DNA from 3 places in the Halomonas sp. CnH100-B genome. Region 3 is predicted to be linked to each of the others. Evidence: predicted binding sites of a transcription regulator. Region 3 holds the regulator's gene; each other region holds the start of a gene.

Region 1 (9,774 bases), on a different contig from region 3:
AGCGGGCAAAGCCGAAGAGATAGTGTGGCCCGCTAAAGTCATAGCGCTCCCGCCCGGCCAATAAGTACTGCTCCGCGCTGGTCTCACCCTCCTTGCTGACGTTGCGCACCTCCCCCCGTAGCGAATGAGTCAATTGCCCCGTGAGCCAAGTCAGGCGCGTTTTGCCGATCAGGGTTTGGCTATCGGTGTTGCCTGACAGGTGGGTAAAGCCCAGCTCCGCGTCGCCGCTGAACACGGGCGTGTCCTCTTTAGGCGGTGGTGGGGCATAGAACGGATAGGCCACGGCCCCCGTGGCCCACAATGCCGTACCGCTGAAAACCAGAAAACGTAATAGGTGTCGCACGACACTCCTCCTTGAGCGTAGGATCGGTAAGGGGCTGTTATCAAAGCACAGCGAGGTGGCAGCGCAACGACTAACGGCCATTAGGCGCTGCGTGCCATAATGACGCGGTCGCGCAGAGTGAGTTCCGTTATGACCGCCCCTCGCCCTAGAACACTGGCCGAATTACAGCGCTGGCGCCGTACCCGTGCCAAGCGCCGCTGGTATAAGCGCAGTTTCCGCCTGCAGGTTATGGTGCTGGTGGGGTTGCTGCTAGCGGGCATGCTGCTGGCTCAGGGCACCTATCTCAACCATCGCAAAGCCGAGATCATCACTTACCAAATGGGCGAGCGGGCGCTGGCCGTGGCCAAAACCGTGGCCGGGATGCCGCAGATTGTAAACGCTTTTACCACTGCTGACCCCTCTGCCATCATTCAGCCGCTAGCCGAGCGAGTGCGCCAGGAAACCGGCGCACGCTACGTGGTGGTGGGCAATGCCCAATCGATTCGCTACTCCCACCCCGTGCCCGAGCGCATTGGTCAGCCCATGGTAGGCGGCGATAATGACCAAGCGCTGATCTATGGACAGTCCTATGTCTCCGAAGCCACCGGCACGCTGGGCACCGCCATGCGCGGCAAGACGCCGGTATGGGACGAGGAGGGCAACATTATCGGGGTGGTTTCGGTGGGCTTTATGCTCGACCGCGTCGATATGGATGTGGCCCGCTACACCAGCCTCGGCTGGGCGCTGGTGGCGCTCATGATTGTGCTGGGGTTTGCGGGCGCTTACTGGCTATCGCAGCACCTTAAAAAGATCATCCTAGGCTTAGAGCCTTACGAAATCGCCCGTTTGGCAATGGAGAAAGAGGCCATTCTGCAGTCGATTCACGAAGGCATTCTCGCCGTGAATCGGGATGGTCATATCACCTTGGTGAACCAGCAGGCGCGGCGCTTTTTAGAGCTGCCGGATGAGCACGTGCTGCTGGGGCAGCCGATCCGCGAGGTGGTGCCCAACTCGCGGCTGCTGGAAGTCTTGAAGCACGGCGAGCAGGAGTTCGATCAAGAGATGTGGCTGGGGGATCACCCGGTGGTGGTCAACCGGGTGCTGATTCTCCATGAAGGCGAGATAGAGGGGGCCGTGGCCACCTTCCGCAGCCGCCGGGAGATCATCGACCTCTCCCAAGCGCTTACCCAGGCCAGCCGCGATGTGGATATGCTGCGCGCCCAGGCCCACGAGTTCTCCAACAAGCTCTACACCATTTCAGGATTGTTGCAGTTGCAGCGTATCGACGAAGCATTGGCGCTGATTCATCAGGAAACCGAGCGCGCCCAGGCGCAAATGAGCTTTTTGATGCGCCACGTGGCGGATGCGGTACTGAGCGGCACGCTGCTGGGCAAACTCACCCGTGCCCGCGAGCTGGGCGTTGCCCTGGAGATCGACGAGCAGAGCTCGCTCTCCTGCCCACTGACGCCTACCGGCCAAGAGGTGATGATGAGCGTGGTGGGCAACCTGCTGGATAACGCCTGCCACGCCGCGCTCAACGGCCCCCACGGTGACAAGCCCCAGGTGCGGCTGTTTTTCACCGACCTCGGCGAGCAGCTGCTTATCGAAGTAGAAGATAACGGCGCCGGGGTGCCCGCCGAGCATGCCGAATCGATTTTTGCCGACGGGTTTTCCACCAAGACTGGAAAACACCGGGGCATCGGGCTTGCCCTGGTGGATAGGCTTTGCCGCCAGCACGGGGGCGCGATAACGCTGGAAGAGAGCGAGCTGGGGGGCGCGTGTTTTACGGCCGTGCTGGATCGCTCACTATGCGCCGATCCCGCCACGCAGCCCCCGACCTCATAACGAGATCATGACGACAATAAGAGGACACCGCATGTCTGCGACGCAATACGGCATTTTGGTCGTCGAAGACGATTTTCGCATCGCCGATATCCACCGCGCCTTTATCGAGCAGAGCGAGGGCTTTTACGTGGTGGGCATGGCACGCAACGGCAGCGAAGCCAAAGCGCTGATGGCTCTGCACGCTGCAGAGATTCAACTGATTTTGCTGGATGCCTACCTGCCGGATGTTGAGGGACTTGAGCTCCTGTGGGCCATTCGCCGCGACTATGTGCATGTGGATATCGTGATGGTCACCGCTGCCAAAGAGGTGGAGACCATTAGTGAGGCGCTGCGTGGCGGGGTGTTCGACTATCTGATCAAACCCATAGAAGCGGCCCGCATGAATCAGATGCTGACCCGCTTTCGCCGCGAGCGTGAAGCGCTGGCGAACCGCGCTGAAATGAGCCAAGACGAGTTGGATCACGTGCTGGCAAGAGTGACGCCTAGCGAGCCCGCACGCACGGGTAGCCGCACGCTGCCCAAGGGCATCGACCGCTTGACGCTGCGCCGGGTCGTGGATGCGCTGGCCGCCGAATCCGAGTCGCTTACCGCGATGCAGGTGGCTCGCACCATGGGCGCCAGCCGCTCGACCGCACGACGCTACCTGGAGTTTTTGGTGGCGGAACAAGCGTTGAGCGCTGAACTCGGGTATGGCGATGTGGGCCGCCCCGAGCGGCGTTATCGGTTGTTGAGCGCCGCCAAAGGGTGGTTGGAAACGTTGTGAGCGCCGCTGTGTGAACAAAATGAACAAAACGCACAAAAAGAACAATTTGTCGTTAATGGTCACAAGCTTGTCGATGGGGGTGGCACTCTTCTAACGTTCACGGCGTAACCACACAAAGCTGATCACCGCGCGCGAAGCGTGATGCAGATTAGCCGTGCTTTTGGTTCATGACTCGGCGCACACAACAAGCCGCGCCCACCAAAACACCGTATGAATAATAACGCCTGAACAATAATGTGGAGAACGCCAATGACTACGCTTTCCTTGAAGCGCATCGCCGTGCTTGCCCTGCCGATGGCCGCCCTGGCCATGACGACCTCTGCTCAAGCGCAAGAGTGGACACCAAGCCGCTCCATCGAGTTCATCGCCCCCGCTAACCCCGGTGGCGGTTGGGATACGCTGGTGCGTACCATGTCCCGCGTGATTCAGCAGGAGTCCCTGGCAGACGAAAGCTTTGCCGCCATCAACGTACCCGGCGGCGGCGGCGCAGTGGCGTGGGCCCAGGTCGCCCGTGATAGTGGCAACCCGCACAAACTGTTTGCCACCAGCCCGCCGATGATTCTGGTGCCGCTGGCAGGCGCTTCGCGCTACGACCATACCGATTTCACGCCGATTGCGCGGATCAACACCGACTACTCCATCATCCTGGTCGCGGCGGATTCCGAGTACCAAGACCTGGAAGATCTGTTCGAAGCGCTCAAAGCCAACCCCGGCCTGAGTGTGGGCGGCGGCAGTGCGCCGGGCTCCATGGACCATATCTCGGTGGCGGGCTTGGCCTCGGCGGCGGGAATGGAAGCCTCTGCGGTGAACTATATTCCGTTCTCCGGTGGCGGCGATGCCATGACCAACCTGATGGGTGGCCATATCGAAGCGGTGATCGGCGGAGCCGGTGAAGCCGTGGGCCAACTGGGCGAAGGCAGCCAGCTGCGCGCATTGGGCGTCTCTTCCGAAGAGCGTCTGGGCGGCGGCTTGGCCGACGTGCCGACCTATAAAGAGCAGGGCTTCGATTACACCTTCGATATTTGGCGCGGTGTGATGGGTGCGCCGGACATGCCGGAAGAAGCGGTCGAGTACTACGAGACTTTGTTCGCTGAAATGCTCGAAACCGAAGCATGGCGCGAAGCCAGCGACCAGTTGGGCTGGATCGATGCCTACCAGGATAGCGACGCGTTCGGCACCTTCCTGGATGAGCAGCAAGAGCAGTTCAGCAGCGTGCTGACCGACCTGGGCCTGCTGCGCCAGTAAGCGCCAGCGCCCGTTAGAGATACGCCGGCGGCTCTGCGCCGCCGGATGCTTCTATCTGTTACCGCGAGGGCTAACGCAACTGCGTTGGCATCTTCGGAGAAATTCCAATGACTCGATTAAATGTTAACCAGTGGCTAGCGCTCGTACTAGCACTGGTAGCGGCTGCTTATCTGGCCATGGCCTGGCAAATTCCAACGTTTCCTCTGCCGCGCCCGGTGGATTCAGACCTCTTCCCCAAAGTGCTGGGTGTGTCGCTGCTGCTACTGGCCGCGCTGCTGTTTTTTGAAAAGCCGAGCGCCATTGCTGGGGCTGATGAAATCGACCATGAGGCCACTAACGGACCGCTGCTGTTCACTCCCTGGGCGCGTGTCATCGTGACCGCGCTGGCCATTGCCGCCTATGCGTTCTTGCTGGTGCCGCTGGGTTTTGTACTGGCCTCCACGCTACTAAGTGTGGGTTTAACCGCCTATTACGGCTATCGCCGCCATGGCGTCAACCTAGCGGTATCGCTGGGTGTGGTACTGGCCCTTTACCTGACCATGACGCGGGTAATGGATGTTTACCTACCCACCGGCGTACTGCCGTTCTAAGCATGGCGTGCGGATGCACCTATAGCGGGTTTTAACGAGAGACACTCCCATGGATGCCTTAAACAATCTAATGTACGGCTTTGGCATCGCGCTTGAGCCAATCAATATCGCCTACGTATTCGCCGGTGTGTTTGCGGGTACTATTATCGGCATGCTGCCCGGCCTGGGGCCGATCAGCGCGCTGGCCCTGATGATTCCAATCACCTTTGCCATGGAGCCCTCCTCTGGGTTGATTCTGATGGCCGGGGTCTATTACGGCGCTATCTTCGGCGGATCGACGTCGTCCATTCTGCTCAACGCCCCCGGCGTGGCGGGCACGGTAGCGACCTCCTTCGATGGTTACCCGATGGCCAAGCAGGGCATGGCGGGTAAGGCGCTGGCCATTGCCGCCTACGCCTCCTTCATTGGCGGTACGGTCTCGGTGGTCTTTTTGATGCTGGTGGCCCCGCTGCTCTCCAAGGTGGCAGTAAGCTTTGGCCCCGCAGAGTACTTTGCACTCATGGTGCTGGGCCTGACGGCGGTGGTGTCGTTGTCAGATAAGTCTCTGGTGAAAGGCCTGATTGCGGCGGTTATTGGCGTGATGATCTCGATTGTGGGGATCGACACGCAAACCGGCACCGAGCGCTTTACCTTCAACTCGATTCAACTGCTCGACGGCATCGACTTCCTGGTCGTGGCGCTGGGTATCTTCGCCTTGGCGGAAGTGTTCTACATGCTGCTGCGTGGTGGCGGTGGTAAAGAGGTGCCGCGCAACGTGATTGGCTCGCTGAAGCTGAGCCGCGGTGAAGTGAAGAAAATTGCGGGCCCCATTAGCCGCAGTTCCGTACTGGGCTTCTTTACCGGCGTACTGCCGGGGGCGGGCGCCACCATTGGCTCCTTTCTGGGCTACAGCATGGAGAAGCGCCTGGCGAAAGATGGCGACACCTTTGGTCAGGGCAACATCAAGGGCGTAGCCGCTCCGGAAGCGGCCAACAACGCCGCCTGTACCGGCTCTTTCGTGCCGCTGTTAACTCTGGGTGTGCCGGGCTCTGGTACCACGGCGGTCCTGTTGGGCGCGCTGCTGGTGATGGGTGTGACGCCTGGCCCGATGATGTTGGAGCAGCGTCCGGATGTGTTTTGGGGCGTGATTGCCAGTATGTACATCGGCAACATCTTCCTGCTGGTACTGAACCTGCCGCTGATCCCGCTGATCGCTAAAATCCTCGACCTGCCGCGACCGCTGCTGCTGTCGATGATTCTGATCTTCTGCATGATCGGCGTTTACGGCATGAGCTTCAGCGTCTTTGACCTGCTGCTACTGCTGGGCTTTGGCCTGCTGGGCTTGGGCATGCGCCTGTTTGGCTTCCCCACTGCGCCGCTGATCCTTGCGCTGATTCTCGGTAACATCATGGAAGAGTCCATGCGCCGGGCGCTGCAGATCTCCGGTGGCGACTGGACTACCTTTATCGACAAGCCGATTTCGCTGTCGCTCCTGGTCATCGCCGTGCTGTCGCTTGGCCTGCCGCTGCTCAAAAAACGTCGCACGAAAGCCGCTGCTGCTGTGAACTAACACTATTGGCGGACCCCGAAAGCGCCCTCGCGTCTGCGAGGGCGCTTTTTTTATGGTGCACCTTCGCCCGTGGTGCAAAGCGTCGTGGTGGTGCATGACAATCGTGCATGGGCGCCGCCGCGTTGCGTCATCTTGGTGCTGAGTGGTCTGAGCGGTATTTTTTGTACACAGCTAAGTGTTTGATTGTATTTTTAATCGTGGCCTTTGTTCCACATTGGCGCACCCCTTGCAGTGTGTATGGCGACGTGTGAATACGAGTTGTAACTCGCGACCCACGAGTGGACGCACCAAGTGCCCCGTCGCCTCAATAACGACAACGCTTGGTCGCGGTACCCCAAACACGAGCCCCAACCATAAGGGGCGCAAGGAGGTTCAAGTGACCACACTGCAGCGCAAGACACACCCACGTACCCTTAGCCGTTTCGCCACTGCCCTGATCACCGCGGCTGTGATGGGCGCCAGCGCGCAAGCGGTGGCCCAAGACGACGACCCCATCAAAGTTGGTATTCTGCACTCGCTCTCCGGCACCATGGCTATCAGTGAATCCACCCTGAAAGACACCGTGGAAATGCTTATTGAGCAGCAGAACGAAGCCGGTGGCCTGCTGGGCCGTCAGCTAGAAGCCGTGGTGGTCGACCCCGCGTCTAACTGGCCGCTGTTTGCCGAGCGCGCCCGCGAGCTGCTGGCCCAGGAAGAAGTGGATGTGATCTTCGGCAACTGGACCTCCGTTTCCCGTAAAGCGGTGCTGCCGGTGGTAGAAGAGCTCAACGGCCTGCTGTTCTACCCGGTGCAGTACGAAGGCGAAGAGTCGTCTGAAAACGTCTTCTACACCGGTGCCGCGCCCAACCAGCAGGCCATTCCTGCCGTTGAGTATTTGATCAACGAAGTGGGTATCGAGCGCTTCGCGCTGATCGGCACCGACTACGTCTACCCGCGCACCACCAACCGCATCTTGGAAGCGTTCCTGAAAGATGAGCACGGTGTGGCCGAAGAAGACATCATGGTCAACTACACGCCGTTTGGTCACTCGGACTGGCAGAACATCGTCTCCGAAATCCGCCGCTTTGGTGAAGAGGGCAAGCCCACTGCCGTGATCTCCACCATTAACGGCGACGCCAACGTGCCGTTCTACCGCGAGCTGGCTAACCAAGGCATCGATGCTGCCGATATTCCGGTCATCGCCTTCTCGGTGGGTGAGCAGGAGCTTTCTGGTATCGACACTGCACCGCTGGTGGGCCACCTGGCCGCCTGGAACTATTTCATGAGCGTAGACACCGACGCCAACTACGACTTTATCGACGCCTGGATCGAGCACACCGGTGACGAGATGTCGGTGACCAACGACCCCATGGAAGCACACTACATTGGCTTCAACATGTGGGCCGAAGCCGTGCGTAAAGCGGGCACCACCGACGTGGATACGGTGAAAGACGCGATTATCGGCGTGACCGTGCCGAACCTCTCCGGCGGTTACGCGGCGATGATGCCTAACCACCACATCACCAAGCCGGTGCTGATTGGTGAAGTTCAGGATAACGGCCAGTTCGACATCGTCTGGCAAACACCCTCTACCGTGGCCGGTGATGCGTGGTCGGATTACCTGCCGGGCTCCCGTGACCTGATCGCTGATTGGCGCAAGCCCATGGAGTGCGGCAACTTTAACGTTGTGAACGGTTCCTGTGGTGGCAGCACCGCAGCAGAAGAAGCCGAAGCAGCGCTCGCCGAGTAACTTCCGTCCCCTACTGCGCCAGCGCAATGGCGCAGTAGGGGAGCACGCTATCTCCCCCATTTGATCACCAAAGGAAGAACCCCATGAGGCGTTTCCTTTCCTTGGGGCTGCTGTGCTTGATGCTACTCGGCACCGCCGTGTCGGCGCAGGCACAAAGCAGCTCCTCGACCCCCGATGACCAAGCCGCACTCGCGCTGTTGACCGCGCTGGATGTGGACTCCTACCGCGATAAAGGCGAAGCCATTACCGCTATTTTGCAAAGCGATGACGAGCGCGCCCGCGACTGGCTGCAGGCACTGCTGGATGGCCGCCTACAGCGCACCGACGATGGCCGCTTCGTGCTAGTGCTTGAGAACCGTGGCCGTGACTGGCCGGTGGCGGATGCGCTGACCAACGAGCCGCTGGGCGAAATGTCCCGCCGCGACCTGGACCGCATCGGCATCAACAACGCGCTGCGCAACCAGCTGCGCAGCGCCATTGCCGTGGTGGACCTCTACTCGCCTAACGTCGAGCGCCGCCGCACTTCCGCCGACCGTTTGCTGGGCGAAGTGGACGGCGAGCTGGCCGAGACGCTGACGCCGGTGATTGCCGATGCGGAAGATGAGTACGTTCGCACGCGCTTGGCCCAGGCGGTGGCGATTTATCGCGCCGAGCAGGGCGAGATGGCGGGTGTCGAGGCGCTCACCGGCAGCCTTCACCCGCGTGCTCGCGTGGCGTTAGGCCGTGCCGCGAATAGTGAAGACCCGATTGTTGCCGATGCAGCAGCAACCGCGCTGGCCGGCATCGAGCAGCAGCTCAAGATTAACCGGGGTCTGGAAACGCTCTACTTCGGCTTGAGCTTGGGCTCGGTGCTGGTGCTGGCAGCGATTGGCCTGGCGATTACCTTTGGCGTGATGGGCGTGATCAACATGGCCCATGGCGAGCTGATGATGTTAGGCGCCTACACCACCTGGATGATGCAGCAGCTGCTGCCGGGCCAGCCCGGGCTGGCGCTGATTCTGTCTATCCCCGCAGGCTTTATGGTGGCCGCCCTGGTGGGCATTGCCATTGAGCGGGGCGTGATCCAGTTCCTCAAAGGCCGCCCGCTGGAAACTCTATTGGCGACCTTCGGTATCAGCCTGATTCTGCAACAGCTGGTGCGCACGGTGATTTCACCGCTCAACCGCACCGTGGTGACGCCGGAGTGGATGAGCGGCTCGCTGGTCATTAACGACGCGCTGTCACTCACGCTCAACCGGATGTTTGTACTGGGCTTTGCGCTGGTGGTTTTCGCTGCGTTGATGCTGATTATGCGTCGCACCCGCTTAGGGCTAGAAGTACGTGCCGTGACCCAGAACCGCGCCATGGCGCGCTCTATGGGTATTCGCGCCACCCGTGTGGATATCATGACCTTTGCGCTGGGTTCCGGCGTGGCGGGCTTGGCGGGCGTGGCGCTCTCCCAGCTCACCAACGTAGGCCCCAACCTGGGCCAGAACTACATCATCGACTCGTTCATGGTGGTGGTGTTCGGCGGCGTGGGTAATCTGTGGGGCACGCTAGTGGCGGGGCTCTCGCTGGGGGTGATCAACCAGGTGCTGGAACCTTGGGCGGGCGCGGTGCTGGCCAAGATTATCGTGCTGGTCTTTATCATTCTGTTTATTCAAAAACGCCCGCGTGGACTCTTCCCGCAGAAGGGCCGGGCTGCGGAGGGCTAACCCATGATGACGCAAGCAACATCCAGCCAATTTTGGC
Region 2 (9,774 bases), on a different contig from region 3:
TCCCCAAAAGGTCGAAAAGCCCGATGATCATGACCAGAGTGGTGTCTTTGAACAGCGAAATGAAGGTGTTCACGATACCTGGGATCATCATCTTCAGCGCCTGGGGAAGAATGATCAGCCCCATGCGCTTCCAGTAGGTCATGCCGAGGGCAGCCGCCGCCTCCTCTTGGCCCTTGGGAATGGCTTGCAACCCACCGCGGATGACCTCGGCCATGTAGGCACTCTGGAACAGCGTCAAACCGATCAGCGCCCGCACCAGGCGGTCTACGTTCATCTCGGAAGGCAGGAACAGCGGCAGCATTACCGAGGCCATGAACAGCACGGTGATCAGCGGCACTCCTCGCCAGAACTCGATAAACACCACGCAGAAACTTTTGACGATCGGCATGTTGGAGCGTCGCCCTAAAGCCAGCACGATACCGATAGGTAGCGCGCCCACCATGCCCACCGTGGCCAGCAGCAGTGTCAGCATCAGGCCACCCCAGCGGTGGGTCGGCACCTGGGGAAGGTCGAAGTAGCCGCCGTAGAGCAGTATGAACGACAACACCGGGAAAACGATCAGCGCAAAAATGGCCACCCAGCGTTTGAAAGGCAGTTTGGGAATCGCCAGCCAGCCGATCAGGGTAAAGAACATGGCGAACACGATATTGGCGCGCCAGATCTCTTCGCTGGGGTAGAGGCCATAGATGAACTGGGTCAAACGGGCGTTGATAAAGACCCAGCAGGCCCCTTCCCGTGAGCAGTCGTCGCGGGTGGTGCCGACCCAGTCGGCGTTGATGAACGCCCACTGCACGGTGGGTACTACCAGCAGATAGAGAATGTAGAGGCCAATCAACGTGAAGATCGTATTGATCGGGCCGTTGAACAAGTTGGTGCGCAGCCAAGCAATGGCGCCCACGGAGCTGCTGGGCGCCGGTCGCTGCTCGATCATGGTTTGATTATGAATCATGTGTGGCTCCTCGCCTCAGCCTAGCGTTCAACCAGCGCCACACGGGCGTTGAACCAGTTCATGAACATGGACACCAGCAGGCTGATCGTCAGGTAGACCGCCATGGTCATGGCAATGACCTCGATGGCTTGGCCTGTCTGGTTCAGCGTGGTCCCTGCAAACACCGATACGAGGTCCGGATAGCCAATGGCCGTAGCCAGCGACGAGTTTTTGATCAGGTTCAAATATTGGCTGGTGAGCGGGGGAATGATGACTCGTAGCGCCTGAGGAATGACCACCAGGCGCAGCACTAGGTTACGCGGCAGGCTCAGGGCTTGAGCCGCTTCGGTTTGGCCATGAGAAATGGCCTGAATGCCGGAGCGCACGATCTCGGCAATGAACGACGCCGTATAGATCGATAGCGCAAACCATAGCGCCAGGAACTCGGGAATCACCGTGATGCCGCCGCGGAAGTTAAAGCCGCGCAGCTCGGGCATTTCCCAGGTGATAGGCACGCCAGTGACGAACATGACCAGCAGCGGCAGGCCAAAGATCAGCGCAAAGGAGATCCAGTACGCGGGAATGCGCTGCCCCGTGGCCTCCTGACGGCGCTTCGCCCAAATCACCAGCGTGATACTGGCCGCGATGGCGACCACGAAGGTGACAGGAATCAGCCCAAAGCCTGATTCGAACAGCGGCTCAGGCAGGTAAAGCCCGCGCACGTTAAGGAACACGGCTTCGCCAAACGCCAGGCTTTCCCTCGCGCTGGGGAGCGCCCGCAGCACGGCAAAGTACCAAAAGAAGATCTGCAGCAGCAGCGGGATATTACGAAACGTTTCGATATACGCCGCCGCCAGTTTGGCGATCAGCCAGTTGGGCGATAAACGGGCGATACCGACAATGAAACCAATGAGGGTGGCGGCAATCACGCCTAGCCCGCCCACCAACAGCGTATTCAGTAGGCCAACGAAAAAGGTGCGGCCATAGGTGCTTTGGGAGGAGTAGTCGATCAGACTCTGTACGATCCCGAAGCCGGCGGTATTACTCAGGAAGCCAAAGCCTGTGGTGATACCCCGAGAGGAGAGGTTGTCTTGCACGTTGCCGACGATATAGAACAAAAAGGCGATAACAGCGGCGATGAGCAGACATTGGAAGATGAGCGCACGTTTGGCGCGGTCTCGCCAGAACGGTGGCTTTTGGCCAACGGGGCGAGCGTTAGGTCTTACGGACATGGGTGGCGTCTCCGCGATACGGAAGGTCAATCAAATGGCCCGCCAGGACCCAAAGGGGTGGCGGGCCGGGGTCAAGCGAGACGCTTAGCGAATCGGCGGTGCGTACTGGAAGCCGCCTTGGTTCCACAGGGCGTTGACACCACGTTCGATTTCCAGCGGTGAACCCATACCTACGTTGCGCTCGAAGCTTTCACCGTAGTTACCCACTTGGCTCAGGATGTTGTAAGCCCAGTCGGCTTCGAGACCCATGCCTTCACCGTAGTTACCGTCCTGGCCGAGCAGACGCGCCACGTCCGGGTTCTCGGAGCTGAGCATCTCTTCAGCGTTTTCGCTGGTGACGCCGTACTCTTCACCGTTGATCATGGCGAACAGCGACCACTTCACGATGTTGAACCACAGATCGTCACCCTGACGCACGACCGGACCCAGCGGCTCTTTCGAGATGACATCCGGCAGAATCATGGCGCCCGCCGGGTCGTCGAGCTGAATGCGCAGGGCCGCCAGCTGAGAGGTGTCAGACGTCAGAACGTCACAGCGGCCTGCCTGGAAGCCACCGACGGTTTGCTCAGAGGTATCGAAAACGATGGGGTCGAACTCCATGCCGTTGGCACGGAAGTAGTCCGCTAGGTTCAGCTCGGTGGTGGTGCCGGATTGGATACAGATCGCTGCGCCATCCAGCTCGGCCGCGCTGGTAATTCCGAGGTCGCGAGATACCATGAAGCCCTGGCCGTCGTAGAAGTTAACGCCGGTGAAATTCAGGCCCAGGGTAGTGTCTCGGGTAGTGGTCCAGGTGGTGTTACGAGAAAGAATATCCACTTCGCCAGACTGCAGCGCGGTGAAACGCTCGACGGCGTTCAACGAGATGTAGTTGACGGCATCCGCGTCGCCCAGTACCGCAGCGGCGACGGCGCGACAGACGTCAACGTCCAGGCCCTGCCAGTTGCCGTTATCGTCCGGGGCGGAAAAACCTGGTAAGCCGTCGCTCACGCCACACTGAACGGCACCACGCTCGCGGGTATCTTCCAGCGTATCGGCTTGGGCGGTGGCAACGCCCGCAAGAGTGATCGCGCCTGCAGAGGCCAGAAGTACCAGGTGTTTCTTATTGATCATGTTGTGTTCCCCTTCCTCGATTTTAGTGTCGTTATGCATGGTGATGCATCACTAAAAGCTAGCAAGGAAGGTGCCAAAAAAGATATGTCGGCAAATTCAGCGCTTTTCAACGTAAAATCAGCGAATTTAACGAAGGTCTTGGTGCAAAAAAGTGCGCCAGCGGCTACGCATTGCGCCTTTTTGGTGCGCAGCCGCTGGCGAGTGACCGAGCGCGCTAGCGAATGGGCGGCGCGTACTGAATCCCACCATCCTTCCACAGGGCATTCAGACCACGGGCAATGTTGAAATCAGAGTCCGCGCCCACGTTGCGGTCATAGATGTCCGCGTAGTTACCGACCTGTTTGACGATTTGGTAAGCCCAATCTGATTGTAGGCCCATGGCTTCGCCAAAGTCGCCATCTTGCCCAAGCAGGCGCATCACATCGGGATTGTCTGAACTGAGCTGCTCATCCACGTTGGCTTGGCTGACGCCCAGCTCTTCGGCATTCAGCATGGCAAACAGCGACCACTTCACGATGTTGAACCACTGGTCATCCCCTTGGCGCACGGCGGGGCCTAGCGGCTCTTTGGAGATGATCTCCGGTAGTACCACGGCCATGTTGGGGTCGGCCAGCTGGATGCGCTGGGCGTAGAGCTGCGAGGCATCCGAGCTCAATACGTCGCAGCGGCCGGCTTCGAAGCCCGCAATCGACTGCTCGGGTGAATCGAACACCACCGCATCGTAGGTCATGTCGTTGATACGGAAGTAGTCGGAAAGATTGAGTTCACTGGTAGTGCCTGACTGGGTGCATACCGCTGCCCCATCCAGCTCTTTGGCGCTCTGTACGCCGAGGTCGCTAGCCACCATAAACGCCTGGCCGTCGTAATAGCTGACGCCAGTGAAGTTCATCCCCAGCGTGGTGTCGCGGCTGGAGGTCCAGGTGGTGGTGCGGGAGAGTACGTCCACCTCGCCAGACTGCAGCGCGGCAAAGCGTTCCACTGAATCTAACGGCACGAAATTGACCTTGCTAGCATCGCCCAGCGCAGCGGCGGCAATAGCGCGACACACGTCGGTGTCCAGGCCGCGGTATTGGTCATTATCGTCTAACGATGAAAAGCCGGGCTGGGCCGCATTAACACCGCAGCGCACGCTGTCGCGCTCTTGAATGGCCTCAAGGGTATCGGCCATGGCCGTGGCAGGTACCCAGAGGGCCGGGGCTAATAGAGTGATTCCCAATCCTAACCAACGCGTGGTGTTCATTTGTTATTCCTTAACGTCGAGCGCAGCAACACTTGCGCATAAAAAAGGCCGGGCAGAGCCCGGCCTGATGCATGACGTTACCGCGAAGTTATGCGAAGGCTTTACGCATAAAGGGCGGCAGCGCCAGGGCACCACGGTGGGCATCTACTGTGTAGTACTGTAGCGGCATTTCGTGGCTGGCGGCAGCCTCTTCACGGAAGCTTTCAACGTTGGTGCTTTTGCCTGCTAGCGTCACGCTCCACCAGCCGGAAGGGTAGACCGGCTGGGGGAAGGGCAGGGTGGCCACGCTATCAAAGCCAGCTTCGCGCATGTCGTTACGCAGTTCGCGGATAATCGAGCCGCTGTGGTACAGCGGTGACTCACTCTGCTGAACCATGACGCCGCCGCTTTTCAGAATGCGGTGGCAGCGCTTCAAAAAGTCGGTTTTGAACAGGCCTTCGGCAGGGCCTACCGGGTCGGTGGAGTCGATGATCAGCACATCGATGCTTTCGTCGGCGGCGTCATCTACCCATTTCACGCCGTCAGCAAACAGCAGCTCGGCGCGGGGGTCGCCGTTGGCTTCCACCAGCGACGGGAAAAAGCGCTCGGAGGCTTTGGTCACTTCTTCATCGATGTCGATCTGAGTGACTTTTTCAACGCCCGGATGGCGCAGCACTTCTTTCAGCGTGCCGCAGTCGCCGCCGCCAATGATCACCACCCGCTTGGGGTCTGGGTGGGTGAACAGCGCCGGGTGAGCAATCATCTCGTGGTAGAGGAAGTTGTCGCGATCGGTCAGCATCACGCAGCCATCCAGCACCATCAGGTTGCCGTAGGTTTCGGTGGCGTACACTTCCAGGTGCTGGTAAGGGCTCTGCACATCAAGCAGTTTTTCGGTGATTTTCAGCGAGAAAGCGCTGCCGTGGCTATCAAAGACTTCGGTAAACCACTGGTCGTCGCGTAAGTCGCTCATTGCTTGGCTCCTGGGCACTGGTCGTTCGTTTGGGTCGGAATGCCCTGATGGTACTGCGGGCTTAAGTCGTGCAGCGCCTCCATAAAGGCGGTGACGTGGTCGGGATTGGTGAACTGGCTGATGCCGTGGCCCAAGTTGAACACGTGGCCCGGGCCGTGGCCGTAACTCTCCAGCACGCGGGCCACTTCGGCGCGAATGGCGGAGGGGCGAGCAAATAGCACGTTGGGGTCCAGGTTGCCCTGCAGGGCAACTTTATGGCCTACGCGGGCGCGGGCGTCGGAAAGCTCGGTCGACCAATCGATGCCCAGCGCGTCGGCACCGGCGCAGGCGATATGCTCAAGCCATTGGCCGCCGTTTTTGGTGAACAGAATCACCGGCACGCGGCGGCCGTCGTGTTCGCGGATCAGCCCGGAAACGATCTGCTCCATATAGCGCAGCGAGAACTCTAGGTAAGCAGGCGTGGAGAGCGCGCCGCCCCAGGTATCGAAAATCTGTACCGCCTGAGCACCGGCCCGAATCTGCGCGTTCAGGTAGTCAGTGACCGACTGCGCCAGCGTGTCCAGCAGCTGGTGCATGGTGTCCGGCGTGTCGTACAGCATGGTTTTCAGGTGGCGGAAGTCTTTGCTGGAACCGCCTTCGACCATGTATGTCGCCAGCGTCCAGGGGCTGCCGGAGAAGCCGATCAGTGGCATGCGGCCGTTCAGCTCGCGGCGTATGGTCGAGACCGCCCGCATCACGTAGTCCAGGTCGCGTTCGGCGTTTGGCACCGTCAGCGCGGCGACTTCTTCCGGCGTGCGGACGGTTTTTCTGAATTTGGGGCCTTCGCCGGTTTCGAAGTAGAGGCCCAGCCCCATGGCATCGGGGATGGTCAAAATATCCGAAAACAGAATCGCGGCGTCGAGCGGGTAGCGCTCTAGCGGCTGCAGGGTCACTTCGCAAGCCAGGTCATGATTGCGGCACAGGTCCATAAAGCTGCCTGCGTCGGCGCGGCTGGCGCGGTACTCCGGCAGGTAGCGGCCTGCTTGGCGCATCATCCACACCGGAGTGCGGTCAACGGGCTGGCGAGCCAGCGCGCGAAGAAAACGGTCGTTTTGCAAAGGTGTGGTGGTCATAAACACTTGCTCTTGAGAAATTTGCCCGCATTGTAAGGGAGTCATCGTACCTGAAGATAGGAATTGTACGTGAAGATCGCCGGGGGTGGCGGCGTAAGCCGTGGCAAAAATCGTCGCACCCCGCTAAGACCGTGAGGCCAGCGTGGCTTCCTGGTAAACTGTTCGTCCACTTCGCCAACACTGGTGTGGTTAACTGGTTTGGTTAATCAGCGAGGAACCCTGTGACCATTCGCTTCATTGCTGCCTCTCGGCTGCCCACTCCCTGGGCCACATTCACCATGCATGGCTTCGAAGACGACGCCACGGGTAAAGACCATATCGCCTTGACGTTGGGGGATGTGAGCGGCGGCGAGCCGGTGTTAGGGCGCGTGCACTCCGAATGCTTAACCGGCGATGCGCTATTCTCGATGCGCTGCGACTGCGGCTACCAGCTGCAAGAAGCGCTGAAGCGTATTGCCGAAGAGGGGCGCGGCGTGCTGCTCTATTTACGCCAGGAAGGGCGTGGCATTGGCCTGCTCAACAAAATCCGCGCCTATCATCTGCAAGACCAGGGGGCCGACACCGTCGAAGCCAACGAGCAGCTCGGCTTTGGTGCCGACATGCGCCGTTACGACCTCTGCGTGCCGATGCTCAACCAGCTGGGCATCACGGCGCTCAAGCTGATGACCAATAACCCTCGCAAGGTCGATGCGCTGACCCGCGACGGCGTGAACGTCGTCGAGCGGCTGCCGATCACCACCGGTTTAAACCCCCACAACGAGCAATACCTCTCCACCAAAGCGGGCAAGCTCGGCCACATGATGGCGCTGGATGATTTCACCCAGGCCAGCGATGTGGATATCGAGCGTAAGGGGTAGGTGGGTTACGTCGAAGAACCATTTTTAACTTAAATTTCTCGATAAAGGCGTTATCGTCGCCGAACGCCTATAAAAAAGCTTTTTCTTAACTTTGGTTGCCGTATGTCTGAGCTATGGTGATACATGGCAGGACGCTATGCGCACCGATGTAAGGAGAAGCAGCCATGAAAGCACTTTGCTGGCACGGCAAGAACGATGTCCGTTACGACACCGTGCCCGACCCCACGATCGAACACCCCCGCGACGCCATTATCAACGTCAGTAGCTGCGCTATTTGCGGCTCTGATCTGCACCTTTACGACCACTATATGCCCGGTATGACATGTGGCGATGTCCTTGGCCATGAATTTATGGGCGAAGTGATGGAGGTTGGCAGCGAGACGCACAACCTCAAGGTAGGCGACCGGGTAGTGGTGCCCTTCACCATTTTTTGCGGCGAATGCGAGCAGTGTCAGCGTGGCAACTACTCGGTTTGCGAGCGCTCCAACCGTAATAAATCGCTGGCAGATAAAGTCTTTGGTCATGGCGGCGCCGGGCTGTTTGGCTACTCCCAACTGACGGGCGGCTATGCGGGGGGGCAGGCCGAGTTTGTGCGCGTGCCTTTTGCCGACACCACGCATATTAAAGTGCCCGATACGCTCACCGATGAGCAGGTGCTGTTTCTGGGGGATATTTTCCCCACTGGCTGGCAGGCCGCCGTGCAGTGTGACATTCAACCTACCGATACCGTCGTGATTTGGGGCGCAGGTCCGGTTGGTCAGTTCTGCGTGCGTAGCGCGGTGCTGCTGGGCGCCAAACAGGTCGTGGTGATCGATAACGTACCCGAACGGCTCTCGATGGCCGCAGCAGGTGGCGCGATCACCATTAACTTTGCCCACGAAAGCGTGTTGGGCAGGCTGCAGGAGCTAACCCACGGTAAGGGGCCGGAGAAGTGTATCGATGCAGTGGGGCTCGAAGCCCACGCCACGCGCTCGCTGGATTCGGTGTACGACCGGGTAAAACAGGCCATGTGGCTGGAAACCGATCGTGCCCACGTGCTGCGAGAAATGATCTATGTCTGCCGCCCGGCGGGTATTTTGTCGATTCCTGGGGTGTATGGCGGGCTGGTCGATAAAATTCCGATGGGAGCGCTGATGAACAAAGGGCTCACCGTGCGCACCGGGCAAACCCACGTCAACCGCTGGACGGATGATCTGCTGCGGCGCATCGACGAAGGCCAGATCGACCCTTCGTTTGTGATTACCCACTCGGTGGATTTAGCTCATGGGCCCGAGATGTATCAAACCTTTCGGGATAAACAGGATGGCTGCGTCAAAGTCATACTGAAGCCGTGATACTGCACAGGGAGGAGAGCATGACAACATCGATGAAGCACCATTCTCACGCGTCAAAACGCTCGATGTCACCAGCGGATAAATTAGCCAGAGGCTTGGGTTGGCTAAGCTTGGGGATGGGGTTGTATCAGCTAGTGGCCCCGCGTCGTCTGAGCCGAGCGCTGGGGATGCCCCACCATGCCAACAGCATTCGCGCTTGCGGGGCACGAGAGATTGTTAGCGGTATCGGCGCGCTGTCGGATAACCCGACCAATGCAATTTGGAGTCGAGTTGGCGGAGATGTGCTGGATTTTGCCGCGCTTACCTTTGCGTTAAAGCGCTACCCATCGCACAAAGAGAACCTCTATTTAGCGCTCACCGCGGTGGGTGTGCTGGCGGTAGTGGATGTTAGCTGCGCCAAAGCGTTGAGTCAGTGCCATGCCTACCAGGGCGGCGCCGCGCCCGATTACCGCCAGCGCAGCGGCTTCCCTAACGGGCTAGAAAGCGCCTGGGGAGCCGCTCGTACCGAAGGTAGCAACGCCTCAGGGCCGCCCCAACGCCCTTCGCCTACCACGGTGTAATCAGGTGGCTTGCGCCGCCGCCTGCTCTTTTTCGGCAGCGCGGGCAAGTGCTGGGCGGTTCGCGTGACGGGCGCGGTAAGCCACCAGGGGCTCCGGCAGGCGGTGCTTCATGCTAGCTGCCCAGGTCAGCGTATGGGTGAGGAAAAGATCTGCCAGGGTGAAGGTGTCGCCTACCAGGGTTTCCTGGCCGCGATAGCGGCGCTCCAGTGCGAGCAGCGCCCGCTGGAATTCCCAAGCGGCGGTGGGGAGTACCGACGGCACGCGTTTGTCTTGAGGCAGGGCGAATTTGTGCTTGGCCTGCAGCCACAGCGGCTGCTCGATTTCGGTGACGATGAAGCTGAGCCACTGGTCGACCTGGGCGCGCTCGGCCACGCTTTGTGGCAGCAGGCTGCCATCGCCATACTGCTCGGCGAGATAGCGGCAGATAGGCGCAGACTCGAACAGCATGAGTT
Region 3 (9,774 bases):
ATCGCGTATTTCATGTAGCGTTTCCTCCTCTTTGTTGATCGCCTCTTCCAGCGTCATTTCGCTGTCGCGAGTGAGGGGGTGGCGACGACGAGTGGCGGAGTAGCGCTCCAGCAGAATGCGTGCGTCCGTGGTTAGATAGATCACCTGAAAACGAATGTCTCGCTGGCGTAGCTCTTCCAACAGCGCTGGCAGACGCTCCAGCGCGATGGGGAGGTTGCGCGCATCGATGCTAACGGCAATACGAGTGCGTTCTCCTTGAGCGCGCAGCTCATCGATCAGCGAGCCCAGCAGCATGGCAGGTAAGTTATCGATCGCATAATAGCCAAGATCCTCCAGCGCTTGTAAGGCGATAGATTTACCGGACCCCGAACGGCCGCTAATGATCACCAGTTGCATAGCGTCTCTCTTGGCGTATGAGCGTAGGAAATAAACAGTGATGGACGTGTGAGTATCTTACGCGGCCTGTTCGCGTATCTTGGCCGTCATCAGGGTCAATAGCTCTTTTTGACTGCTGGCTTTGCGTAACTGTTGACGGGTATTCGCATCGTTCATGATCGTCGCGACTTGCCCAAGCAGAGCGAGATGCGTGTCGTCCGCCTCTTCGGGTACGAGCAACACGAACACTAGATCGACGGGGTCGCCATCGATGGCATCGAAATCGACCGGCTCGGCAAGTTTCAAAAAGCCAGCGATGGGCGAGCTACAGTGCGGGCTACGTGCGTGGGGGATGGCAACGCCGTTGCCAATTCCCGTGCTGCCGAGACGCTCGCGTCCAATCAGGCGGCTAAACACTTCTTGGCTATCGAGGCTGGGTGTGTTTTGGGCGATGAAGGTGCTGAAAAACTCCAGCACCCGTTTTTTGCTGCCCCCGGGCACGTCGTAGAGCACGCGCTCCGGGGGGAGGATGGTTTCCAACGTCATTGAGTTAACGCACGCCTGCGCCCTGGGCGCGAGCTTGTGCTTTTTCCTTGTGTTTAACGAGTTGACGATCGATTTTGTCTGCGAGCGCATCGATAGCGGCATACATATCGTTATCGAGGGCTTCGGCATGAAGGTCGGCACCGGCGGCATGCAGCGTACAGGCTGCCTGCTGGCGTTCTTTCTCGACAGATAAGGTCACTTGCACCGTGGTGATGTTGTCATAGTGGCGTTCGACGCGTTCCAGCTTTTCGTTAACGTAGTCACGCAAGGCGTCAGTCAGTTCAACGTGATGACCAGTGATGTTTACTTGCATTGACGTGCTCCTTATCCATCGGGCTGTACTTCGATTGTAACCCTTTTTGCGCTATTGCAAAGCCCCTGCGTCGAGTTTGTCATGCCCTACCGTTTAACTAGCGTAAACGGCGGCGCTCACTGGACGAGGGAATACCCATTGACTCGCGATATTTCGCTACCGTACGCCGGGCAACGCTGATGCCTCCCTCCTCAAGGAGGGTCACCAGGCGACTATCGGAGAGCGGTTTACCCGACGGCTCCTCTTGTATCAGTTTTTTGATCCGTGCACGAATGGCGGTGCTGGAGTGGCTATCGCCGCCATCGTGGCTGCTGACTTGGCTCGAGAAGAAGTACTTCAACTCGAACACGCCTCGTGGCGTATGTATGAATTTCTGCGTCGTCACACGGGAGATCGTGGACTCGTGCATCTCCACGGCCTCGGCGATGTCGGCCAGGATCAGCGGTTTCATGGCCTCTTCGCCGTGCTCTAGAAAGCCGATCTGGCGGGCGATGATTTCACGACCTACTCGCAGAAGCGTGTCATTACGGCTGGAAAGGCTTTTGATCAGCCAGCGAGCTTCTTGGAGGTGCTCTTTCAAGAACTGGTTGTCTTGGCTCTTGTCGGCACGTTTGATCAAACTGGCGTAATCGGGCTGGATACGCAGGCGCGGCAGCGCCTCCGGGTTGAGCTCTAAGTGCCAGCCCTCGTTGTCATGGCGCACGACCAAATCGGGCGTGATATAGCTGTCGTCGGTCACGCCGTAGGCGCTGCCTGGGCGTGGGTCAAGGCTGCGAATTAAACGGATGACGTCGTCCAACTGCTCGTCATCCAGGCTCAGGCGGCGCTTGAGTAGCCGTAAATCGTCTTTGCCCAAGGCTTCGAGAAACTGACGCACCAAGCGTTTTGCGGGCATCAATAGCGGGGTGTCTTCAGGCAGCGCGGCCAGCTGAAGCATCAGGCACTCGCGCAGGTCGCGGGCAAACACGCCGGTGGGCTCGAACTGTTGTAAGCGCAACAGGGTGTTTTCTACTTCACGCTGGCTCAGGCTGTCGTGGCCTTGCGCCTTGAGGCCTTCGCGGATGTCGTTGAGCGGTTGAGTGAGATAGCCGTTGGCATCCAGTGCATCGATCAGGCTTTCGGCAATGGCATAGTCGCGGGGAGAGAAGTCGGTCATGGCCAATTGCCATAACAGATGGCCATGAAGGCTTTGGCCTGCGGCTTGGCGCTCGAAGTCGGGTCCTTCGCTGCTACCGCCCAAGCTACCCATGTCTTGGTAGGTGTCCGACCAGTCGCTGTCTACGGAGAGTTCGTTGGGAATGCTGTCCGACCACTCGGCCTCTTGAGGCTCGCTAACAGCCTGTTCGCCAAACTCATCCTCTTGTTCGAGCATGGGGTTAGCGTCCAGCGCTTGCTGAATTTCTTGACGGAGGTCCAGCGTGGAGAGCTGTAGCAGGGCAATGGCCTGCTGCAGCTGAGGTGTCATGGTCAGCTGTGTGCCGATACGCAATTGGAGAGAAGCTTTCATGACCATCTGAGAACCACTCGTTAATCAGAAAGCTCCACCCTAGAGCGAGTTATGACTCTGTGCAAGTGCAATAAGCATGCCACTAAAAGAAAAGTTTGGTCAGGCCAGAGTTTAGAGGCGGAAGTCTGCGCCTAGATAGACATCACGAACCTTCTGGTTATTGAGGATCTCCTGGGCGTTTCCACTGGCGATGATATGGCCGTCGCCAACGATGTAGGCAATGTCACAAATATCCAGGGTTTCGCGCACGTTATGGTCAGTGATCAAGACGCCGATGTGGCGTTTTTTCAGTGCGCGGATGATGGTTTTGATTTCACCCACTGAAATAGGGTCGACCCCGGCAAACGGCTCGTCGAGCAGAATGAATGCGGGCTCGGTAGCGAGTGAGCGAGCGATCTCCACTCGGCGGCGCTCGCCCCCTGAGAGGCTCATGCCCAGGTTGTCGCGAATGTGGGTAATATGGAAATCTTCGAGCAGTGACTCGAGGCGTGCTTCCCGAGCGCTACGGTCCAGCGCTTTGCGCGTCTCGAGAATCGCCATGATGTTATCGGCCACCGAGAGCTTGCGGAAAATGGAGGCTTCCTGGGGGAGGTAGCCAATCCCGGCCATGGCGCGCTCGTGCATGGGCGCATGGGTCAGGTCGACGTCGTCGATACCGACGCTACCGGCATCGGATTTGACCAGTCCAACGATCATGTAAAACGACGTGGTTTTACCCGCCCCGTTGGGCCCCAGCAGGCCGACGACGCTACCCTGAGCGATTTCCAGGTTGATATCTTTCACGACCCGACGGCGTTTGTAGCTCTTCGCTAGGTGATGGGCGTAGAGCGTTTTGACAGGTGCGGAATCTGCAGAGGTTGATGCTGCCACGTGGCCGCTCCCTATTGTTCGGGCTGAAGAGTCATGCGAATGCGCTGGTTGTCGCTACCGCTCACGTCGGAGCGTGCTTGCACCACTTCCTGGTCGATGAAGTACTCCAAACGCCCCCCTTGGAAACGGTCGCCTTGCTGGGTCAGTTCGGCTTGGTCGATCAGCTCGACACGGCGTTCGGCGACATGGTAAACGATACGACGCGCCCAGCCCTCCATGGGGGTTTCTTGATCTTCGAGCTGATTGCGCAGGTAGGCGCGCTCACCCGTGGCAATGGCGCGTGACAGCTCGCCTGCGTCGTTGCGCTGAATTTCGACGCGTTCGCCGCGCAGTTGCATCTCGCCCTGGCGAATGTCCACGTTGCCTGAGTAAACAGCGGTGCCAGCGCGCTGGTCGAGGTCCAGGCGGTCGGCTTCGACCTCGATGGGGGCTTGGCTTTGTGCCATGGCCGCCGTGGCGAGGGGTAGGGTTAACGTAAAGAGTGCAGTGCGGAGAGAGGCGTTCATCGCGACTCCTCAGGGTTACGAGTGGCAGGCGGGTGGACGCCGCGCACGTTATTGGTCAGGCGGACTTGGCTGTCATCGAGCCAAACGTCCATGCGGGAGGCTTCCATGCGCTGCGGCGGCTGCTGCAACAGCACGGGCGTATCGCTCCAGGCATGGCGCGTCACGCCATCGTAGTTTAATTGCTGCGTGTCGAGCTGCCAGCCCTCTTCGGGAGCCAGTAGCCGGGCAGACCCTCTTAGCGTCAGGGCCTGGGAATCGGTATTCAAGGTGCCGGTGTCTGCCGTGGCCAGCCACTCTCGCTGTTCGCTGTCGAACAGCGTCGCGCGCGGCGACATGACATCGGTCATGGCCGTTTGAGGCGTATGGACCAGTCGAGGCGTGACCAGCGACTGCTGGATAGCGCCTGTCTCGCCAAACAGGGTAATTTCGGCGTTCTCCAACACATGCCCAGGCTCCTGGGCACGGGCCTCCTGATCGATCTCACCCTCTTGCGGGCCGCGCGGGTCCAGCCAGACCAGCAGTCCGCCCAGGGCCACGACCATCGCCGTGATCCACACCCGTTTTCTGACTCTGAGACCCATCACGAGTGCCTGTGAAGATACGTGTCGAGCACGGCATCCCAGTGCCCTTGCGAAGTGAGCAGCGTATCGCAAATTTCACGTACCGCGCCGTGGCCGCCTAGCCGTTCCGTGATCCAATCGGCATGGGTGTGCATGTAATCAGGCGCATTGGGGACCGTGATGCCGACGCCGCAGCGCTTGATGGGAGCGAGGTCAGGCAGGTCATCACCGCAGTAGGCCACCTGCTCGAGGGTGATATCCAGTCGTTGGCAAAGCGCGCGAAGCGTCGTGAGCTTATCTTCGCAGCCTTGGTGAACGTGGCTAATGCCGAGCGCCGCCGCGCGCTGGCTGACCATGGGCGAATCGCGTCCGGTAATCAGTGCCACGTGAATGCCGACCCGCTTGAGCAGTTTCAAACCATGCCCGTCTTGGGTGTGAAACGCTTTGATTTCGATGCCGTCCGCCTGAAAGTAGAGGCGGCCATCCGTCAAGACGCCATCTACGTCTAGCGCGAGGAGTTTTACACGGCGAAGTCGGTCGAGTAGTGCATCGGGTAGGGCCATATAGCCTCCTTAACATCCATGGCGAAAAGCGTTATCACGCAGTTAAATCACACCGCTGGCTAGCAGATCGTGCATATGTAGCGCGCCGATGGGGCGCTGCTGCTCGTCGACGACAGCGAGCGCGGTTATCCGGCTATCTTCCATAATACGAACGGCCTCGGCAGCCAGTACGTCAGGGCCGATACGTTTGCCTGGGCGCGTCATGACATCGTCGACGCGCACGTCGCGCAGGTCATGAAATTGATCTAATGTGCGCCGCAGGTCGCCATCGGTATAGACGCCCGCCAAACGGCCTTCGCTGTCGATGACGCAAGTGAACCCCAGCCCTTGGCGCGTGATCTCCAATAGTGCATCGCGCAGCGGGCTTCCCAAAGCGACCTGGGGAAGCCTTGAGCCATCGTGCATTAGGTCACGCACCCGCAACAGCAGGCGCTTACCCAGACTGCCACCCGGATGGGACAGCGCAAAATCCTCGGCGGTAAAGCCGCGTGCTTCGAGTAGGGCAACGGCCAGGGCGTCGCCAAGAGCCAGTGCCGCCGTGGTTGAGCTAGTAGGCGCGAGGTCCAGTGGGCACGCCTCGCGTTCCACGCCGCTGTCTAAATGGGCATCGGCGTGGCGGGCAAGGGTAGAGCCTGGACGCCCGGTCATGCTGACCAGCGGGGTGCCAAGCCTTTTAAGGAGTGGTAGGAGCGCCGTCACTTCGGCGGTTTCGCCGGAGTTGGAGAGCGCGAGTACTACATCGGTACGGGTAATCATGCCCAAGTCGCCGTGACTGGCTTCACCTGGGTGTACAAAAAAGGCGGGCGTGCCGGTACTCGCCAGCGTCGCTGCAAGTTTGCCCGCGATGTGTCCTGACTTGCCCATGCCGGTGACGACCACCCGGCCTTGACAGGCGAGGATGAGCTGGCAGGCGTGATCGAACTGTTCGTCCAGTTTGGCCTGAAGGCCGCCGATGGCCGCTTGCTCAATTTGCAGCGTTCGCAGCGCACTTTCACGCAGTTGGCTGGGTGTAGAGAGTGGCTGGCCCATGGCATGTCTCGTTTTCATAGAGTGAATAGGTAGCGAGTAAGAATAACATCTTGCGGCGCTATTTAGCTAAAGCGCGGCAAACTCACCAGCCCCATGGCGATGCACACGCCATAAAAGGTTGGCGTAGTCATCATTTGCGCCGCTGTTACTGAGAGTAGCGTTAAGATACGATGTTCGATAATATTTCGAAAACACTGTTTTTTAAACTGCCCCGTGACTTGTCGGTTTATACTGACGCGTTCTGGCATCAACGATGAAGGTCAATCAGCATATGACGGATGTTCCCTTCATACAGGTCGAAGACGTCTACTTTTCTCGCGGTGAAAGCGAGATCTTTCGCGGTGTGAGTATGACCATCCCTCGCGGTCAAGTAACGGCCATCATGGGGCCAAGCGGTACGGGTAAAACGACACTCTTGAAGCTCATCGGTGGCCAGCTGACGCCCGATCGTGGTCGGATCTTGGTCGATGGACAGGATGTACACCGGCTGTCACGTAAAGCGCTGTTCGCACTGCGCAAGCGCATGGGCATGCTGTTTCAAAGCGGGGCCCTGTTTTCGGATCTGGACGTTTTCGAAAACGTGGCCTTTCCGCTACGTGTTCATACGGATTTGCCAGACGCGATGATTCGCGACCTGGTGCTGCTAAAACTCCAAGCGGTAGGACTGCGGGGCGCGAAGCACTTAACGCCTGCCGAACTGTCTGGAGGGATGGCGCGTCGGGTAGCGCTAGCGCGTGCCGTAGCGCTGGACCCCGAACTGATTCTTTACGACGAGCCGTTCGTCGGCCAGGACCCCATTTCCATGGGCGTGCTGGTGCAGTTGATCAAGCGGCTCAATCAGGCGCTGTCGCTGACATCGGTGGTGGTCTCTCACGATATCAAAGAGACGTTGAGTATCGCGGATTACCTCTACTTGATCGCCGATGGGCAGGTGGTGGCCCACGGCTCCCCAAGCACGCTGGAGACGAATCAGGACCCTCGGGTCAGCCAGTTCATGCACGGCGAGCCAGATGGCCCGGTACCGTTTCACTATCCCGCAGAGACGCTCTATCGGGATATCCTCGGCCACGATTTAGCAATAAAGGCAGGGTAGATGCAGTCCAAATTTTCTCACTACGCGGCGCGAGTGACCCGCCTGGGGCGCAAAGGGTGCGACGTGGTCGAAGCGCTAGGACGCGCCACGGTGTTTCTAGTGCAGTCGGCCGTGGGGGTGCCGTCGCGGGAGGGATGGTCGCTTTGGCTACGCCAAATGCACTTCGTGGGCGTCTTGTCGCTGGCCATCGTGTTGGTGTCGGGGCTTTTCATTGGCATGGTGCTGGCGCTGCAGGGGTATACCATTTTGGTGGATTTCGGTGCCGAGGAGGCACTTGGCCAAATGGTCGCCCTCTCACTGCTGCGTGAACTTGCCCCAGTGGTTGCGGCGCTGCTCTTTGCTGGACGGGCAGGGTCTGCCTTGACCGCCGAAATTGGCTTGATGAAAGCCACCGAGCAGCTCACCAGTATGGAAATGATTGGTGTCGACCCGCTGCGGCGTGTCGTGGCTCCCAGGCTTTGGGCGGGCTTCGTCGCGCTGCCCATTCTGACCGTCGGTTTTAGCGTTGTGGGTATTTGGGGCGGCTACTTGGTGGGCGTCGAGTGGCTGGGCGTTTTCGAAGGCTCGTACTGGAGCAACATGCAAGCCAGCGTGTCGTTTTTCGATGACATCGGTAACGGCATGATCAAAAGCGTGGTCTTTGCCCTCGTCGTGACCTGGATTGCCGTGTTTCAAGGATATGACCTAGTGCCGACCTCGGAGGGGATTTCCCGCGCCACCACACGCACGGTGGTGTACTCCTCGCTGGCCGTGCTCGGGCTGGATTTCGTTTTAACCGCCGTCATGTTCGGCGGCCTTTAAGGGTGGAGTAGTCTCATGAAACGCAGCAAAACCGTAGAGTTTGGCGTTGGTCTCTTTATGTTGGCCGGCATCGTTGGGCTAGTGTTTCTTGGCCTGCGTGTCAGCGGTTTGACGCTATCGGCGCCCTCCGACACGTTTCGCCTGGAGGCCAACTTTGCCAACATCGGCGGTTTGAAGCCGCGCGCACGGGTCACCATGGCAGGCGTTACGGTAGGCCGGGTAGAGGCCATCGAGCTGGATACGGAGTGGTACGACGCGCGCGTCATCCTCAGCCTGGATAGTGAGCTGGAGGGTCAGCTTTCCCAAGATACCACCGCCGCCATTTTGACGGCCGGCCTGCTGGGAGAGCAGTACATAGGGCTCAGCGTTGGCGGTGCGCCAGAGGTGCTGGAGGAAGGTGACGTCATCCGCGATACCCAGTCCGCACTGGTGTTGGAAGAACTTATTCAGCAATTCGTATCCAATATGGTCAGCAACTAGCTGCCATCCGTTATCTTCATTCAAGAGGTCGAGATGATGTTCAACGTTTATTCTGCTTTCGTTCAGCGCGTTGCGTTGGCCGCTCTGCTCATGCTGGCACCGCTGCTGGCTCAGGCGCAAACCCAATCTCCCGAAGAGATGATTCGTGACAACATCGAATCCTTCATGAGTCAAATCGATGGCAAGAAGGAGTATTACGCCAACAACCTGGATGAACTGAAGGCGCTGGTGAACGAGAGTCTCGATGACGTAGCAGATTTTCGCTATATCGGTGCCAGTGTGATGGGGAGCTATTTCCGCAACGCAACGCCGGAACAGCGGAGTCAGTTTGCCACCGTGTTTCGTCAAACGCTCATCGACACGTACACCCGTGGTTTGGTGACGTTTGATTATGATGAGCTGCGCGTATTGAGCGAGCAGCGCGGACAACGCTATGACGATCAAGCCAGTGTGGATATGGAAATCGTGGCGAGCAATGGTCAAGTGTATCCGGTGAGCTACAGCCTGCGTCTGTCTGATGGCCAGTGGCGCGTGGTGAACGTGATCGTCAACGGCATCAATCTGGGGCTGACCTTCCGCAACCAGTTCGATCAGGCCATGCGTGACAATAACCGTGACTACGATGCGGTCATCCGCGGTTGGGCGCCCGAAATCGGCGTCGATGAGCTGGAGCAGGGAGGCGACGCGTGACATCGCTCCTCTCTCGCTCAGAGGTGACGCTGTCCGTGCAGGACGATACGCTGCTGGTCGCGGGCGATTTGGTCATGAGTGCCGCCGCCGACGTGGCCGCTCGGGGCGTTCAGTGGCTGCGTGAATTCGAGCGTTCATCAGTGCGTTTGGATTTTGCGCAAATCAGCAAAGCAAGCAGCGTGGCGCTTAGCGTTCTGTTCGAGTGGCTGCGTGCTTGCCAAGCGCTTCAGATCACGGTGCGGTCCATCGTATTGTCGCCGCCACTGCAGCGGTTGGCGTCTCTGGCAGAGCTGGACGCACTGACCGCTTGAGACGTCTCTGCCTGATATGCGCAACCCCAAGAGCAGCCTACGGGCTGCTCTCTTCATTGGCGGCGTGGCTCAGCATCGCCAAGTGAGCTGCTTTTCTTTATCATGTCTCCCTATTGCTTACCATTTCAAC

The links. Region 3 encodes sigma-54, which starts transcription at its own class of promoters, with help from an activator protein. Its sites were predicted from a motif close to TGGCACNNNNNTTGCTNT; they were not measured.
Region 1: a site for sigma-54 is predicted at 6,530-6,547, ahead of urtA (urea ABC transporter substrate-binding protein). Genes of this name have one in related genera too.
Region 2: a site for sigma-54 is predicted at 3,329-3,346, ahead of NH398_RS11015 (amino acid ABC transporter substrate-binding protein). Genes of this name have one in related genera too.

The regions. Positions count from the first base shown of each region.
Region 1 is NZ_JAMXRX010000004.1:266,069-275,842, reverse strand. Features, by position in the region: gene NH398_RS10885 (DUF481 domain-containing protein) at 1-343, opposite strand, end outside; gene NH398_RS10880 (sensor histidine kinase) at 473-2,167, shown strand; gene NH398_RS10875 (response regulator) at 2,199-2,930, shown strand; gene NH398_RS10870 (tripartite tricarboxylate transporter substrate binding protein) at 3,180-4,175, shown strand; gene NH398_RS10865 (tripartite tricarboxylate transporter TctB family protein) at 4,283-4,765, shown strand; gene NH398_RS10860 (tripartite tricarboxylate transporter permease) at 4,815-6,314, shown strand; gene urtA (urea ABC transporter substrate-binding protein) at 6,691-8,043, shown strand; gene urtB (urea ABC transporter permease subunit UrtB) at 8,127-9,737, shown strand; gene urtC (urea ABC transporter permease subunit UrtC) at 9,741-9,774, shown strand, end outside.
Region 2 is NZ_JAMXRX010000004.1:295,759-305,532, reverse strand. Features, by position in the region: gene NH398_RS11025 (amino acid ABC transporter permease) at 1-949, opposite strand, end outside; gene NH398_RS11020 (amino acid ABC transporter permease) at 970-2,160, opposite strand; gene NH398_RS11015 (amino acid ABC transporter substrate-binding protein) at 2,245-3,270, opposite strand; gene NH398_RS11010 (amino acid ABC transporter substrate-binding protein) at 3,485-4,510, opposite strand; gene speE (polyamine aminopropyltransferase) at 4,599-5,459, opposite strand; gene hemE (uroporphyrinogen decarboxylase) at 5,456-6,571, opposite strand; gene ribA (GTP cyclohydrolase II) at 6,793-7,428, shown strand; gene NH398_RS10990 (zinc-dependent alcohol dehydrogenase) at 7,593-8,762, shown strand; gene NH398_RS10985 (hypothetical protein) at 8,783-9,322, shown strand; gene NH398_RS10980 (glutathione S-transferase family protein) at 9,323-9,774, opposite strand, start outside.
Region 3 is NZ_JAMXRX010000001.1:275,607-285,380, forward strand. Features, by position in the region: gene rapZ (RNase adapter RapZ) at 1-396, opposite strand, end outside; gene ptsN (PTS IIA-like nitrogen regulatory protein PtsN) at 454-921, opposite strand; gene raiA (ribosome-associated translation inhibitor RaiA) at 926-1,234, opposite strand; gene NH398_RS01145 (RNA polymerase factor sigma-54) at 1,332-2,747, opposite strand; gene lptB (LPS export ABC transporter ATP-binding protein) at 2,853-3,611, opposite strand; gene lptA (lipopolysaccharide transport periplasmic protein LptA) at 3,623-4,117, opposite strand; gene lptC (LPS export ABC transporter periplasmic protein LptC) at 4,114-4,698, opposite strand; gene NH398_RS01165 (HAD hydrolase family protein) at 4,698-5,240, opposite strand; gene NH398_RS01170 (KpsF/GutQ family sugar-phosphate isomerase) at 5,283-6,269, opposite strand; gene NH398_RS01175 (ATP-binding cassette domain-containing protein) at 6,541-7,362, shown strand; gene mlaE (lipid asymmetry maintenance ABC transporter permease subunit MlaE) at 7,363-8,163, shown strand; gene mlaD (outer membrane lipid asymmetry maintenance protein MlaD) at 8,179-8,643, shown strand; gene NH398_RS01190 (ABC transporter substrate-binding protein) at 8,677-9,333, shown strand; gene NH398_RS01195 (STAS domain-containing protein) at 9,330-9,644, shown strand.